Regions from separate parts of the Enterobacter cloacae subsp. cloacae ATCC 13047 genome, predicted to be linked through region 3. Evidence: predicted binding sites of a transcription regulator. Region 3 holds the regulator's gene; each other region holds the start of a gene.

Region 1 (3,872 bases), 1.1 Mb from region 3:
GATGGCCAGCTTGGTTCGCCCTCTTTGGACATCTTCCACAGCACGAAGTCCATGGGGTTACGCTTCACGTCAACCACGTCAACGCGCGCGCCAGCCTGCAGTTGGTCAAGATCCTGACGGGAAAGCGAGCCGTAGGTAGGATCGGTTGGCACTGAGAACATCACGTCGCCATTGTCCGCAACGTACGCGTGGCCGCGTGCGATCAGCTTTTCAGTGATGTCGATAATTTCATGAATATGGTGGGTCGCACGCGGCTCGCTGTCCGGGCGCAAAATGTTTAACGCGTCGAAATCCTTGTGCATCTCAACGATCATACGATCCACCAGTGCGACAAAGCTTTCGCCATTTTCATTAGCGCGCTTGATGATTTTGTCGTCAATATCGGTGATGTTACGCACGTACTTCAGGTTATACCCGAGGAAACGCAGGTAACGCGACACGACATCGAATGCGACAAAGGTACGGCCATGGCCGATATGACAGAGATCGTAAACCGTAATACCACACACGTACATGCCGACTTCCCCGGCATGGATAGGTTTAAATTCCTCTTTCTGGCGCGTCATTGTATTAAAGATTTTTAACATCGAAGATTCCATGTAAACACGTGTGTGGACGAAAACCGGGTATTCTACCCGTAATTCAAACCCGAAGCAGCACACAATGCAAGGTGATCGCATCCTGTGGTTATGCTATAACAGGCCCCTATATCTGACCCGAACGCGGGTCGACGTACCACAATAACGGAACAGGATGCAAAAATGGTTACTTTCCACACTAATCATGGCGATATCGTAATCAAAACCTTTGATGACAAAGCGCCTGAAACAGTTAAAAACTTCCTGGACTATTGCCGCGAAGGTTTCTACAACAACACCATTTTCCACCGTGTGATCAACGGCTTTATGATCCAGGGCGGCGGTTTTGAACCGGGTATGAAGCAGAAAGAAACAAAAGAAGCGATCAAAAACGAAGCCAATAACGGCCTGAAAAACACCCGCGGCACGCTGGCGATGGCGCGTACTCAGGCACCTCACTCTGCCACCGCGCAGTTCTTCATCAACGTGGCTGACAACGACTTCCTGAACTTCTCCGGCGAAAGCCTGCAGGGTTGGGGCTACTGCGTATTCGCAGAAGTGGTTGAAGGCATGGACGTGGTCGACAAGATCAAAGCTGTTTCCACCGGCCGCAGCGGCATGCATCAGGACGTTCCAAAAGAAGACGTTGTGATTACCAGCGTGGCCGTCAGCGAGTAATTCGTGGCGACACTCTTTATTGCAGATTTGCACCTGCAAACAGAAGAACCGGCGATCACCGCCGGTTTTCTGCGTTTTTTAGCGGGTGAAGCCAGACACGCCGACGCGCTTTACATCCTTGGCGACCTGTTTGAAGCCTGGATCGGCGACGACGACCCCAACCCGCTGCACCGTGAAATGGCTGCCGCCATTCACGCGCTGGTCACCTCCGGCGTTCCCTGCTACTTCATTCACGGCAACCGCGATTTTCTGGTCGGCCCTCGCTACGCCCGCGAAAGCGGCATGACGCTGCTGCCAGAAGAACAGGTGCTTGACCTCTATGGTCGAAAAGTCCTGATCATGCACGGTGACACGCTCTGTACGGACGATACCGGCTATCAGGCGTTTCGCGCGAAGGTCCACACCCCGTGGATCCAAAAGGTGTTTCTTGCCCTGCCGCTGTTTATCCGGAACCGTATCGCCGCCAGAATGCGCGCGGGCAGTAAAGCCGCCAACAGCAGTAAGTCGATGACCATCATGGACGTCAACCCGCAGGCAGTGGTCAACATGATGGAGAAACACCACATCCAGTGGTTGATCCATGGTCATACCCACCGTCCCGACGTGCATACGTTGGTCGCCAACGGCGAACCGGCTCACCGTGTGGTACTGGGCGCGTGGCACAGCGAAGGATCGATGGTGAAAGTCACGCCTGAAGGTGTGGAACTGATCGCTTTCCCGTTTTAATCTCCCCGCAAAACTCATTCTATTTTTTTGAACGATATCGGCAAATTGTTTCGATTTTAATCAGCCCGTGGTCGGCCTATCATTTATCACATCAGGGCAACACGCCCTATCCCAAACAAAACACTTAAGGATTACGACCATGAAATCTATCAAAACTTTCGTTGCAGTTGCCGCTCTGTCTCTGATCTCTTTCGGTTCTTTCGCACAAAGCGTTAGCGCGACAGCCTCAACTCTGGATCGTGCAGAAGCGAAAATTGCCGCTCAGGCTGCTGAACAGGGCGCGTCTTACAAAATCACCAGCGCACAGTTCAATAACCGCGTGCACATGACTGCAGAACTGACTAAATAAGATCGCCGTTTGCCGTGCCGCCAGTAGATCCGCGACAGCGACAAGACGATGAGGAAGGAAAGAGAATGAAAAAAATCAGCATCGTAAGTGCCCTGCTGCTGGTCGCTGGACTGTCCACTGGCGCGATGGCAGCAGAGAATGGCTTCTGTGTACCGGAAGCCGGCTCGAATATCGACACCAGCATGGTGAATCATATTGATGTCAGCCACGCATTCGACAAAGAGAACCTGACCGCAGGGGATCTTCAGTAACCTCTCAAAACAGACCGCCTGAATGCGGTCTGTTTTGTTATTCCCGCGCACCACAACGGCTCGGTTTTTAACCGCGCAACCGTTTTCCTTGCCCGTATTACATGCTATTCTCTGTGCCCTCGAAAGCAGTGTGTTTCGCACCACAGGAGTTTTAAGACGCATGTCTTCCCGCAATAATCCGGCGCGTGTCGCCATCGTGATGGGGTCCAAAAGCGACTGGGCTACCATGCAGTTCGCCGCCGAAATCTTTGAAATCCTGAATGTTCCTCACCACGTTGAAGTGGTTTCCGCACACCGCACGCCGGATAAACTGTTCAGCTTTGCCGAAAGCGCGCAAGAGAACGGTTACGAGGTGATCATTGCTGGTGCGGGTGGCGCAGCACATCTGCCGGGCATGATTGCCGCCAAAACGCTGGTGCCGGTACTGGGTGTTCCGGTGCAGAGCGCCGCACTGAGCGGTGTCGACAGCCTTTACTCCATCGTGCAGATGCCGCGTGGCATTCCTGTGGGTACGCTGGCCATCGGCAAAGCGGGCGCGGCAAACGCGGCTCTGCTGGCGGCGCAGATCCTGGCGACGCACGATAAAGCCTTACATCAGCGTCTGGCGGACTGGCGTAAAGCCCAGACCGACGAAGTGCTGGACAACCCGGACCCGCGGGGTGCGGCATGAAGCAGGTTTGCGTCCTCGGTAACGGTCAGTTAGGCCGCATGCTGCGCCAGGCCGGTGAACCACTGGGTATTGCCGTCTGGCCGGTCGGTCTGGATGCCGAACCCGAAGCCGTGCCGTTCCACCAGAGCGTCATTACCGCTGAGATTGAACGCTGGCCGGAAACCGCGCTGACCCGTGAACTGGCGCGCCATAACGCTTTTGTGAACCGCGACGTGTTCCCAATCATTGCTGACCGTCTGACGCAAAAACAGCTGTTCGACAAGCTCGGACTGGCGACCGCGCCGTGGCAGTTGCTGTCTGATAAAAGCGAGTGGAACGATGTCTTCGCTATGCTGGGCGAACTGGCGATTGTAAAGCGTCGCGTCGGCGGTTATGACGGCCGCGGACAGTGGCGTTTGCGCGCGCACGAAACCGCCGAACTGCCGGAAGAGTGCTACGGAGAGTGCATCGTTGAGCAGGGCATCAACTTCAGCGGTGAAGTGTCGCTGGTTGGCGCTCGCGGCCACGACGGGCGTACCGTATTTTATCCTCTGACCCATAACCTGCATCAGGACGGGATCTTACGCACCAGCGTCGCCTTCCCGCAGGCCAATGCTGAACAGCAGGCCCAGGCGGAAGAG
Region 2 (3,872 bases), 380 kb from region 3:
GATGCGGTCGCTATTCTCGAGAAATGCGGTGAGAAGTTTGAGAACCCGGTTTACTGGGGCGTGGATCTCTCTTCCGAGCATGAGCGTTACTTGGCTGAGAAGCACTTCAAAGCACCGGTTGTTGTGAAAAACTACCCGAAAGACATTAAGGCGTTCTATATGCGCCTTAACGAAGACGGTAAAACCGTTGCCGCAATGGACGTACTGGCGCCGGGCATTGGTGAAATTATCGGTGGTTCCCAGCGTGAAGAGCGTCTGGACGTGCTGGATGCGCGCATGCAAGAGATGGGGCTCAATCCGGCGGATTACAGCTGGTATCGCGATCTGCGCCGTTACGGTACTGTGCCACACTCAGGCTTTGGTCTGGGCTTCGAACGTCTGATCGCCTATGTCACAGGTGTTCAGAACGTACGTGACGTTATTCCGTTCCCACGTACGCCGCGTAATGCCAGCTTCTAAGTAACCAAAATCATAATGGCCAGCATTTGCTGGCCATTATTTTATTCTGCTCTGTCAATTTTCGTCAGCGTAAAGTAAGCACCTTTCAACTTTGACCCCGTCACAACCACTAGTTGTTACGTTTTGTTTCCACGAAATATCTACGAACAAAAAATAAACCCTATTCTTATTGCGATTATTTAATCCTCAAGCAATAGCACAAATTTCAACCAAAATCACAGCCATCCAGAAGTCCTTTCTGGGTCATAAGAAAAAATGAGTCGTTGAAGATGCGGGTATACGAATTGCCTTTATCTAAATTAATTATAAGGAATTCATATATATAGGAATCCACTTGCTGTTTAATTCGCCAGGTCTTTCTGAAATTTGAGATGGTTCACAAAGTTCCGAAAAATACACATTTAGTTACATATAATTTCTTTTTGTTACTCAATCTTGAAAACTGTAGCACTTTCAGGCTAGCGAAACGCTTCTATGAATGGAAAGATGCCTGACAGATACATAAAGACACCAAACTCTCATCAATAGTTCCGGAAATATTTATTGACGGAATTTATTGGCGGCAGTGGCGAGTGTCATAAAAAAACCAATGAGGGTAATAAATAATGATGAAGCGCAATATTCTGGCAGTGGTAGTCCCTGCCCTGCTGGTAGCCGGTGCAGCTAACGCTGCAGAAATCTATAACAAAGACGGCAACAAACTGGATCTGTACGGGAAAGCAGTTGGCCTGCATTACTTCTCTGATAATGACGGCAACGATGGCGACAAAACTTATGCTCGTCTGGGCTTCAAAGGCGAAACCAAAATCAACGACCAGCTGACCGGCTATGGTCAGTGGGAATATAACTTCCAGGGTAACAACTCTGAAGGCGCTGATGCTCAGTCAGGTAACAAAACCCGTCTGGCATTCGCAGGCCTGAAATTCGGTGACGCAGGTTCCTTCGACTACGGTCGTAACTATGGCCTGGTTTATGATGCAATCGGTATCACCGATATGCTGCCTGAGTTCGGTGGTGACACCGGCGTGAGCGATAACTTCTTCTCTGGTCGTACCGGTGGTCTGGCGACTTACCGTAACAGCGGCTTCTTCGGCCTGGTTGATGGTCTGAACTTTGGCGTTCAGTACCTGGGCAAAAATGAGCGTACCGATGCGTTGCGTTCCAACGGTGACGGCTGGGCAACCTCTCTGAGCTATGATTTCGATGGCTTCGGTATGGTCGGTGCTTACGGCGCGGCTGACCGCACCAATGCCCAGCAGAATCTGCAATGGGGTAAAGGCGATAAAGCTGAGCAGTGGGCAACCGGTCTGAAATATGACGCGAATAACATCTACCTGGCAGCACTGTACGGTGAGATGCGTAACGCGGCTCGTCTGGACAATGGTTTCGCTAACAAAACTCAGGACTTCTCTGTTGTAGCTCAGTATCAGTTCGACTTCGGTCTGCGTCCATCCATCGCTTACTACAAATCTAAAGCGAAAGACGTAGAAGGCATCGGTGACGAAGACTACATCAACTACATCGACATCGGCGCGACTTACTACTTCAACAAAAACATGTCCACCTATGTTGACTACCAGATCAACCAGCTGAAAGACGACAACAAGCTGGGCATCAACAACGATGATACCGTTGCTGTAGGTCTGGTTTACCAGTTCTAATCAGTACACCACTTTGTTATATGCTTAATGAACAGGGCTTCGGCCCTTTTTTTATGCCTGACAGAAAATAATGGCGACTTTTGAAAAGCCGCACGCTTTTCGTCGCAAACGGTTGGCATTTTGTAAATCTACCGTTAACCTGATAGCGGATTTCACTTCTGTAATCACAATGGAACTTCGTCATGTTTGAGAACATTACCGCCGCTCCTGCCGACCCTATTCTGGGCCTGGCCGATCTGTTTCGTGCCGACGACCGCCCTGGCAAAATCAACCTGGGTATTGGTGTATATAAAGATGAAACCGGCAAAACCCCGGTACTGACCAGCGTAAAAAAAGCTGAGCAGTATCTGCTGGAAAATGAAACCACCAAGAACTACCTCAGTATTGATGGTATCCCTGAGTTTGGTCGTTGCACGCAGGAGCTGCTGTTCGGTAAAGGTAGTACAATTGTGAGCGACAAACGCGCGCGCACAGCACAAACGCCTGGCGGTACCGGCGCACTGCGCGTGGCGGCGGATTTCCTTGCAAAAAATACCGCTGTTAAGCGCGTATGGGTAAGCAACCCAAGTTGGCCGAACCATAAGAGCGTCTTTAACTCTGCGGGTCTGGAAGTGCGCGAATATGCCTACTACGACGCCGCAAATCACGCTCTGGACTTCGACGGTCTGCTGGCGAGCCTGAGTGAAGCCCAGGCGGGCGACGTGGTACTGTTCCACGGCTGCTGCCACAACCCAACCGGCATTGATCCGACGCTTGAACAGTGGGAACAGCTGGCGAAACTGTCTGTCGAAAAAGGCTGGCTGCCGCTGTTTGACTTCGCTTACCAGGGCTTCGCCCGTGGTCTGGAAGAAGATGCTGAAGGTCTGCGCGCTTTCGCAGCCGTCCATCAGGAGCTGATCGTTGCTAGCTCCTACTCCAAGAACTTTGGCCTGTACAATGAGCGTGTTGGTGCCTGCACGCTGGTCGCAGCAAACGAAGAGACTGCCGATCGTGCGTTCAGCCAGATGAAATCAGTTATCCGCGCTAACTACTCTAACCCACCAGCACACGGTGCCTCTGTCGTTGCCACCATCCTGAGCAACGATGCGCTCCGCGCGATTTGGGAACAAGAGCTCAACGATATGCGTCAGCGTATTCAGCGCATGCGCCTGCTGTTTGTGAACACCCTGGCAGAGAAAGGTGCAGACCGTGATTTCAGCTTTATTACTAAGCAGAACGGTATGTTCTCTTTCAGTGGCCTGACCAAAGAACAGGTTCTGCGTCTGCGTGAAGAGTTTGGCGTGTACGCCGTGGCCTCTGGCCGCGTGAACGTTGCAGGTATGACCCCTGACAACATGGCGCCACTGTGCGAAGCGATTGTCGCCGTACTGTAATGTAATTAGCGCCCACAAAAAAGCCTGCACGATGCAGGCTTTTTTTATTATCCGGATTTACCAGACAGGCATTTCATCCTGAAGGAAGGGGTTATGCACCCGCTCGTAGCCCAGCGTCGACATCGGGCCGTGTCCAGGGATAAACGTCACGTCATCACCCAGTGGCAATAACTTCTGTTTAATCGACTGGATCAGCTGTCCGTGGTCGCCACGCGGAAAATCGCTGCGCCCTACGCCACCTTTGAAAATCACATCTCCGGAAATCAGCAGACGGGACTGGTCATCAAAGAAGACAATATGGCCTGGCGTATGCCCAGGACAATGCAACACCTGTAAAGTCACATTCCCTACGTTCACACGCTCTCCTTCGTTTAACCAG
Region 3 (3,872 bases):
TCGGTGGGAAAGCAACAGCGTCATCAGCGGTGCCCCTACCATCACACCAATGGCATAGGCGCTGATTAACATCCCGGCTGCAGGGATAGAGACGTCCACACCGCGGGCGATAACCGGTAAGAGTCCCATAGGGGAAAATTCAGTGGTGCCAATCCCAAAAGCGCCAATCGCCAGGGCCAGCAGGGGAAAATTGATTTTCATGCGTCAACTCCGGATGCCGTGTCATGTGTTGACACAGAACAAAGAAGCCGAAAGCATGACATCAATCACAAAAAATGAGAAGTTAACAAATTGGCAAAAGATTTTTGCCGGAGATGTAACAATGAGGGCAAGCGGGAGAGAGCGAACGCCCCCTCCGCGTAAATCAGTGCAGTGCAGCCGTCAGACCTGCAGCAACAATCAGCGCCAGCACAATAACGGTGGTGAACAGCGAAAACTTCAGATCGGAACTCATCAATTTTTCTCCTTTTAATCCCCCCACGAAAAGTGAGCTTGCTCATTTTTACACAATTTACGTCAAAAATCTTCCAGGATTTAAACGGATAACCACTTTAGCTCTTCCCCTTTTCATCAAGATAGGACAAAATTCCACGCTAAATTTATTAGCGTACCGGCCATTGACCCCCTCCTGACGTCCCGTGTCGTTTTCCTGGCGTGCCGCAATTCAAAATTGCGTGATAAGGGTGAGAGAAGGCAAACGTTTACCTTCAAGGTTTTCAGGAGTTTAGGATATGGTCTGGAGTGACATTTAATGGCAACAATTAAAGACGTAGCAAAACGCGCAAACGTTTCCACTACAACCGTATCACATGTAATTAACAAAACCCGCTTCGTGGCGGAAGAGACGCGCAACGCCGTCTGGGCGGCAATCAAAGAGCTGCACTACTCGCCGAGTGCCGTTGCGCGTAGCCTTAAAGTTAATCACACCAAATCCATTGGTTTGCTGGCGACCAGCAGTGAAGCGGCCTATTTTGCCGAAATCATCGAAGCGGTTGAGAAAAACTGCTTCCAGAAAGGCTATACCCTTATCCTCGGCAACGCGTGGAACAATATTGAAAAACAGCGCGCCTATCTGTCGATGATGGCGCAAAAGCGTGTGGATGGCCTGCTGGTGATGTGTTCCGAATACCCGGAATCTGTCCTTTCCATGCTGGAAGAGTATCGTCATATCCCGATGGTGGTGATGGACTGGGGCGAAGCGCGCGCCGACTTTACCGACTCCGTCATCGATAACGCCTTCGAAGGCGGTTATATGGCGGGCCGCTATCTGATTGAACGCGGTCACCGTGAAATTGGCGTGATCCCGGGGCCGCTCGAGCGCAACACCGGTGCTGGCCGTCTGGCCGGGTTTATGAAGGCGATGGAAGAAGCGCTGATCACCGTGCCGGAAAACTGGATCGTGCAGGGCGACTTTGAGCCGGAGTCTGGCTACCGCGCCATGCAGCAGATCGTTTCTCAGCCGCATCGTCCAACGGCGGTGTTCTGCGGCGGGGACATCATGGCGATGGGGGCCCTGTGTGCAGCCGATGAGCTGGGCCTGCGCGTGCCGCAGGATATATCCGTGATCGGCTATGACAACGTGCGCAACGCGCGCTTCTTTACGCCTGCGCTGACCACCATCCACCAGCCGAAGGATTCTCTCGGTGAAACGGCCTTCAATATGCTGATGGACAGGATCGTCAACAAACGTGAAGAGTCGCAGTCCATTGAAGTTCACCCGCGCCTTATCGAGCGCCGTTCCGTTGCGGATGGTCCATTCCGCGACTACCGTCGTTAATCTCGTGTGGAGCCAGCTAAGCTGGCTCCCGTAGCCATTCCCGGTTAAGCGTTTCGCTGTCTCCCAGATAATCCAGTAGCCATGCCATGGCGGGCGACACATCATTTTGTTGCCACGTCAGGCAGCAGGCCGCATCCGGGAACGGATTCTCCAGCGTCAGCTCGACCCATTCACCGGTATCGATTCTCGGCTTAGCGAAATGGACGGGAACCATCGCGACGCACAGCCCGGCGCTGAGGCAGGTCGCGGAGGATTCCCAGTCCGGCGCTACCACCCGCCGCTGGTTATCAAGAAGCCAGGTAATACGTTTTGGCAACGAGCGCGAGGTATCCTCCAGCACCAGCGACGGCCAGTTGCGCAGCGTGTCGTCACTCAGCGGTCCCTCCAGGGCAGCCAGCGGATGATCGTGTGCCACGACACATTTCCAGCTCAACATGCCCATATCGCGAAACGCATAGCGCCCCCCGACGGGGATCGCCTGGGTTGCGCCAATCGCCATCTCTGCCCTGCCGTCCGCCAGCGCGTCCCAGACCCCGTTGAATACCTCCTGCGAGACACGAAGTTCAACGTCTGAAAAATGGCGATAGAAATCCACGATCATCTGCCGGGTACGCTCCGGCTTAACGATATTGTCCACGGCGATGGAAAGATGTCCGCGCCAGCCGTTGGCGATCTGCTGGCACTGTTCGCGGGTGATCTGCATTTTTTTGATAACAGAACGCCCTTCTTTCAAAAACCACGCGCCAGCAGGCGTTAATTCCACATCGCGATGCCGCCGTTCGAACAGCGGAACCGCCAGCCACTCTTCAAGCTGCCGCACCGTGTAGCTGATAGCCGAAGGGACGCGGTGCAACTCCTGTGCCGCACCGCTAAAGCTGCCGTTACGCGCGACAGCATCCACCACTTCAAGAGAATAATCTGACCACATTTTCTGCCTGCAAAAAATTTGAATGCAACCGCCAAATATTAGCGTTTCACAACCCGCTTTGCACTCCCTACACTCTGCGCCAGTGTCTACCTGCCTCCTCAAGGAGAATAAAACAATGCAACCCAGGAATGGATTTTTAGTCTGGCTCGGCGGTTTGAGCGTGCTGGGCTTTTTGGCCACCGATATGTACCTGCCCGCGTTTGCGGCGATGCAGGAAGATCTGCAAACGCCAGCCGCGGCCATCAGCGCCAGCCTGAGTTTGTTCCTCGCCGGTTTTGCCATCGCACAGCTGCTCTGGGGCCCGCTCTCCGATCGCTTCGGGCGTAAACCGGTGTTGTTGCTGGGCCTGGCCATTTTTGCCGCAGGCTGTCTGGGAATGTTGTGGGTACGCGATGCGACCTGGCTGCTGGTGCTGCGCTTTGTGCAGGCCGTCGGCGTCTGTGCCGCGGCGGTAACCTGGCAGGCTCTCGTGACCGACTACTACCCGGCCAACCGTACCAACCGAATTTTCGCCACCATTATGCCGCTGGTTGGCCTGTCACCCGCCCTCGCTCCCCTGCTGGGCAGCTGGATCCTCGCGCACTTTGACTGGCAGGCCATTTTTGCCACGCTGTTTGCCATCACCCTGGTACTGATGCTGCCAGCGTTTGCCCTCAAGCCCGCGCATAAAAAAGAGGCGCATGCTGACGCTAAACCGATCACGTTCCTCTTCCTGCTGAGCGCCAAAGCGTATCGTGGTAACGTCCTGGTCTATGCCGCCTGCTCGGCGAGCTTCTTCGCCTGGCTCACCGGCTCGCCGTTTATTCTGCACGATATGGGGTACAGCCCGGCCGCCATTGGTCTGAGCTATGTCCCACAGACCATCGCCTTCCTGCTGGGCGGATACGGCTGCCGTGCGGCGCTGCAGAAATGGGAAGGCCAGCAGATGCTGCCCTGGCTGCTGGCGCTGTTTGCGTTGAGCGTGGGCGCCACCTGGGCCGTTGGGTTTATTCCAGGCGTCGGTCTGACGGAGATTTTGATTCCGTTCTGCGTGATGGCGGTGGCTAACGGTGCCATTTACCCTATCGTGGTCGCACAGGCGTTACGTCCTTTCCCGCAGGCGACAGGACGCGCCGCGGCGCTGCAAAATACCCTGCAGCTCGGCCTGTGCTTCCTGGCAAGCCTGGT
Region 4 (3,872 bases), 1.2 Mb from region 3:
AATAACGTCGCGGTCTCCATTGACGCGGTTCACTACTGCGTGAAGGCGCGCGGTGTACGTGATGCCACCAGTGCGACCACCACCACGTCGCTGGGCGGTCTGTTTAAATCCAGCCAGAACACCCGCCAGGAGTTCCTGCGCGCCGTGCGTCACCACAACTAATCAGACAGGGCAGGGACCATGGAGCGAAACGTCACGCTCGATTTTGTTCGCGGCGTCGCCATTCTCGGTATCCTGCTGCTTAATATCAGCGCCTTCGGTCTGCCGAAGGCCGCTTATCTCAACCCCGCCTGGTATGGCGAGATCACCCGTCGCGATGCCTGGACGTGGGCAATCCTCGATCTCTTTGCTCAGGTGAAATTCCTCACCCTCTTTGCGCTGCTGTTTGGCGCCGGTCTGCAACTCCTGCTCAAACGCGGCACCCGCTGGATCCAGTCACGTCTGACCCTGCTGGTGCTCCTTGGCTTTATTCACGGCCTGTTCTTCTGGGACGGTGATATTCTTCTCGCCTATGGATTAGTCGGGCTGATTTGCTGGCGACTCATCCGTGATGCGCATAGCGTCAAAAGCCTGTTTAACACCGGCGTGATGCTTTATGTCATGGGGCTTGGCGTGCTGCTGTTGCTGGGTATGATCGCCGGCGACGCAACAAGCCGCTCATGGATACCGGACGCCGCCAACCTGCAGTATGAGCAGTTCTGGAAGCTAAAAGGCGGCGCGGAAGCGATAAGCAATCGCGCGGATATGCTGGGCGATAACCTGCTGGCACTGGGAGCGCAATACGGCTGGCAGCTGGCGGGGATGATGCTGATGGGCGCATCCCTGATGCGCACCGGCTGGCTGAAAGGGGAATTTAGCCTGCGCCACTATCGTCGCACAGGCGTCTTGCTGGTGCTGCTGGGCGTGGCGATCAATCTTCCGGCGGTGATTGCGCAGTGGCATCTACACTGGGATTACCGCTGGTGCGCTTTCCTGCTGCAGGTTCCGCGCGAGCTCGGTGCCCCGTTCCAGACCATCGGCTACGCCGCGCTCATCTATGGCTTCTGGCCGCAGCTCTCCCGCCTCTGGATTGTCAGTGCCGTGGCCTGCGTTGGCCGCATGGCGTTAAGCAATTACATTCTGCAGACCCTCATCTGCACCACGCTGTTCTATCGATTCGGCCTGTTTATGAAATTCGACCGCCTTACGCTGGTGGCGTTTGTTCTTCCGGTCTGGACGATAAACCTGGCGTTTTCAGTTATCTGGCTGCGGTATTTCCGCCAGGGGCCCCTGGAGTGGGGGTGGCGTCAGTTAACCGCAAAAGCGTCAGGTGTTTCATTGAATAATACATCCAGATAACGATCTGGATCACAATCATTAACAAAATGGATGTAACCGTTTTCATCAGTGTGACCTTCTTCACGTAGTCCCCTTTCTCTCGCTGCCAAAATAGCCACCTTGCTAAACACAGGGGGTGTCTGTGAGTTGCTGCAATCCTTTTAAGGATGGTGAATATGATCACCATTCGTGACGTCGCCCGTCAGGCGGGCGTTTCTGTGGCCACCGTCTCTCGCGTGCTGAACAACAGCGCGCTGGTCAGCCCTGAAACCCGTGAAACCGTAATGAAAGCCGTGACCCAACTGGGTTACCGCCCCAATGCTAACGCGCAGGCGCTGGCTACGCAGGTCAGTGACACCATTGGCGTGGTAGTGATGGACGTGTCGGATGCGTTTTTTGGCGCGCTGGTGAAAGCGGTGGACGTTGTCGCCCAGCAGCACCAAAAGTATGTGCTGATCGGCAACAGCTATCATGAAGCAGTAAAAGAGCGCTATGCCATCGAAGTGCTGATCCGCCAGCGTTGTAACGCGCTGATTGTGCATTCAAAAGCCCTGAGTGATGAGGAACTTGCCGGATTTATGGAGCAAATCCCCGGCATGGTGCTCATCAACCGGATTGTGCCCGGCTATGCCCACCGTTGCGTGGGGCTGGATAACGTGAGTGGCGCCATGATGGCCACGCGCATGCTGATTAATAACGGGCACCAGCGAATCGGTTATCTGGCCTCCAGCCACGCGATTGAGGACGACGAACTGCGTCGCGAAGGCTGGCAAAATGCTCTGAAAGAACACGGCATTGCGCCTGCTGAAAGCTGGGTAGGCACCGGTACCCCGGACATGCAGGGAGGGGAGGCTGCGATGGTCGAGCTGCTGGGCCGTAACCTGCAGCTCTCCGCGGTGTTTGCCTACAACGACAGCATGGCTGCCGGAGCACTGACGGCGTTAAAAGATAACGGCATTGCGGTGCCACAGCATTTGTCGTTGATCGGTTTTGACGATATTCCCATTGCCCGTTACACCGACCCGCAGCTGACAACGGTACGCTATCCCATTGTCTCGATGGCCAAACTGGCGACTGAGCTGGCGTTACAGGGCGCGGCAGGGCTGCTTGATACGGGAGCAACACACTGTTTCATGCCGACATTAGTGCGCCGCCATTCGGTCTCTGCCCGGCAAATTGTGGTTCCGATCACTAACTGATAAAGCCAGCTGATGTAACCGTTTTCAATCTGTGAGTAAATTCACAGTATCTTAACAAGGCGCTGACTATGATGTCAGCGTTTTAGGGGCTGAAACGCTATGTAACAGTGATTATTCACTTTCACTATAGCCAACGTGCCGCAAACAACGAATAAAACGCATTTCTGGAGCGTTACCGAACACGGAAGATAGAAATTTTATAAGTGAACTTCGGCTGTCAGTAACGTTTTATTAACACCTGCCCGCCGATCGTTATTCACAAGAACTACCCTGCATAAAAAAAACCGGAGATACCATGAATAAGAAGGTGTTGACTCTGTCTGCTGTAATGGCAAGCATGCTTTTTGGTGCAGCAGCGCACGCTGCGGATACCCGTATTGGTGTGACTATCTATAAATACGACGACAACTTCATGTCTGTTGTGCGTAAAGCGATCGAGAAAAATGCTAAAGCAGCGCCAGATGTTCAGCTGCTGATGAATGACTCCCAGAACGACCAGTCCAAACAGAACGATCAGATTGACGTCCTGCTGGCAAAAGGCGTGAAGGCACTGGCAATCAACCTGGTTGACCCGGCTGCTGCAGGCACAGTTATCGAGAAAGCGCGCGGCCAGAACGTGCCAATCGTCTTCTTCAACAAAGAACCTTCCCGTAAAGCGCTGGACAGCTATGACAAAGCGTATTACGTCGGTACTGACTCCAAAGAGTCCGGTATTATCCAGGGCGATCTGATCGCGAAACACTGGGCGGCCAACCCGAACTGGGATCTGAACAAAGACGGCCAGATCCAGTTTGTGCTGCTGAAAGGCGAGCCAGGCCACCCGGATGCTGAAGCGCGTACCACTTACGTTGTCAAAGAGTTGAACGACAAAGGTCTGAAAACCCAGCAGCTGGCTTTAGATACCGCGATGTGGGATACCGCTCAGGCGAAAGATAAAATGGACGCGTGGCTGTCTGGTCCTAACGCGAACAAAATTGAAGTGGTCATCGCTAACAACGACGCGATGGCAATGGGTGCGGTAGAAGCCCTGAAAGCACACAACAAATCCTCTATCCCTGTGTTCGGCGTGGATGCGCTGCCAGAAGCGCTGGCACTGGTGAAATCAGGTGCGATGGCCGGTACCGTATTGAACGATGCCAACAACCAGGCGAAAGCCACCTTCGATCTGGCGAAAAACCTGGCCGACGGTAAAGGTGCGGCAGATGGCACCAACTGGAAAATCGACAATAAAATCGTTCGCGTACCTTACGTGGGCGTAGACCAGTCCAACCTGGCTGAGTTTATCGGTAAATAAGATAGTTAGTTATGTCTCCACAGGGCGCAACATGTTGCGCCCTTTTATAACGCGATATGCGA

The links. Region 3 encodes PurR, which represses purine synthesis genes. Its sites were predicted from a motif close to CANGCAAACGTTTGCNTG; they were not measured.
Region 1: the regulator PurR is predicted to act here: its motif matches at 2,655-2,672, upstream of purE (5-(carboxyamino)imidazole ribonucleotide mutase).
Region 2: the regulator PurR is predicted to act here: its motif matches at 2,222-2,239, upstream of ECL_RS13390 (amino acid aminotransferase).
Region 4: the regulator PurR is predicted to act here: its motif matches at 1,368-1,385, upstream of galS (HTH-type transcriptional regulator GalS).

The regions. Positions count from the first base shown of each region.
Region 1 is NC_014121.1:1,306,185-1,310,056, reverse strand. It holds gene cysS (cysteine--tRNA ligase) at 1-587, opposite strand, end outside; gene ppiB (peptidylprolyl isomerase B) at 762-1,256, shown strand; gene lpxH (UDP-2,3-diacylglucosamine diphosphatase) at 1,260-1,982, shown strand; gene ECL_RS06190 (YdgH/BhsA/McbA-like domain containing protein) at 2,122-2,331, shown strand; gene ECL_RS06185 (hypothetical protein) at 2,397-2,582, shown strand; gene purE (5-(carboxyamino)imidazole ribonucleotide mutase) at 2,743-3,252, shown strand; gene purK (5-(carboxyamino)imidazole ribonucleotide synthase) at 3,249-3,872, shown strand, end outside.
Region 2 is NC_014121.1:2,763,451-2,767,322, forward strand. It holds gene asnS (asparagine--tRNA ligase) at 1-459, shown strand, start outside; gene ompF (porin OmpF) at 1,065-2,120, shown strand; gene ECL_RS13390 (amino acid aminotransferase) at 2,303-3,493, shown strand; gene ECL_RS13395 (MBL fold metallo-hydrolase) at 3,551-3,872, opposite strand, start outside.
Region 3 is NC_014121.1:2,386,551-2,390,422, forward strand. It holds gene ECL_RS11450 (MFS transporter) at 1-201, opposite strand, end outside; gene cydH (cytochrome bd-I oxidase subunit CydH) at 365-454, opposite strand; gene purR (HTH-type transcriptional repressor PurR) at 752-1,777, shown strand; gene punR (DNA-binding transcriptional activator PunR) at 1,794-2,705, opposite strand; gene punC (purine nucleoside transporter PunC) at 2,821-3,872, shown strand, end outside.
Region 4 is NC_014121.1:3,538,376-3,542,247, reverse strand. It holds gene folE (GTP cyclohydrolase I FolE) at 1-162, shown strand, start outside; gene yeiB (DUF418 domain-containing protein YeiB) at 181-1,338, shown strand; gene galS (HTH-type transcriptional regulator GalS) at 1,494-2,516, shown strand; gene mglB (galactose/glucose ABC transporter substrate-binding protein MglB) at 2,812-3,810, shown strand.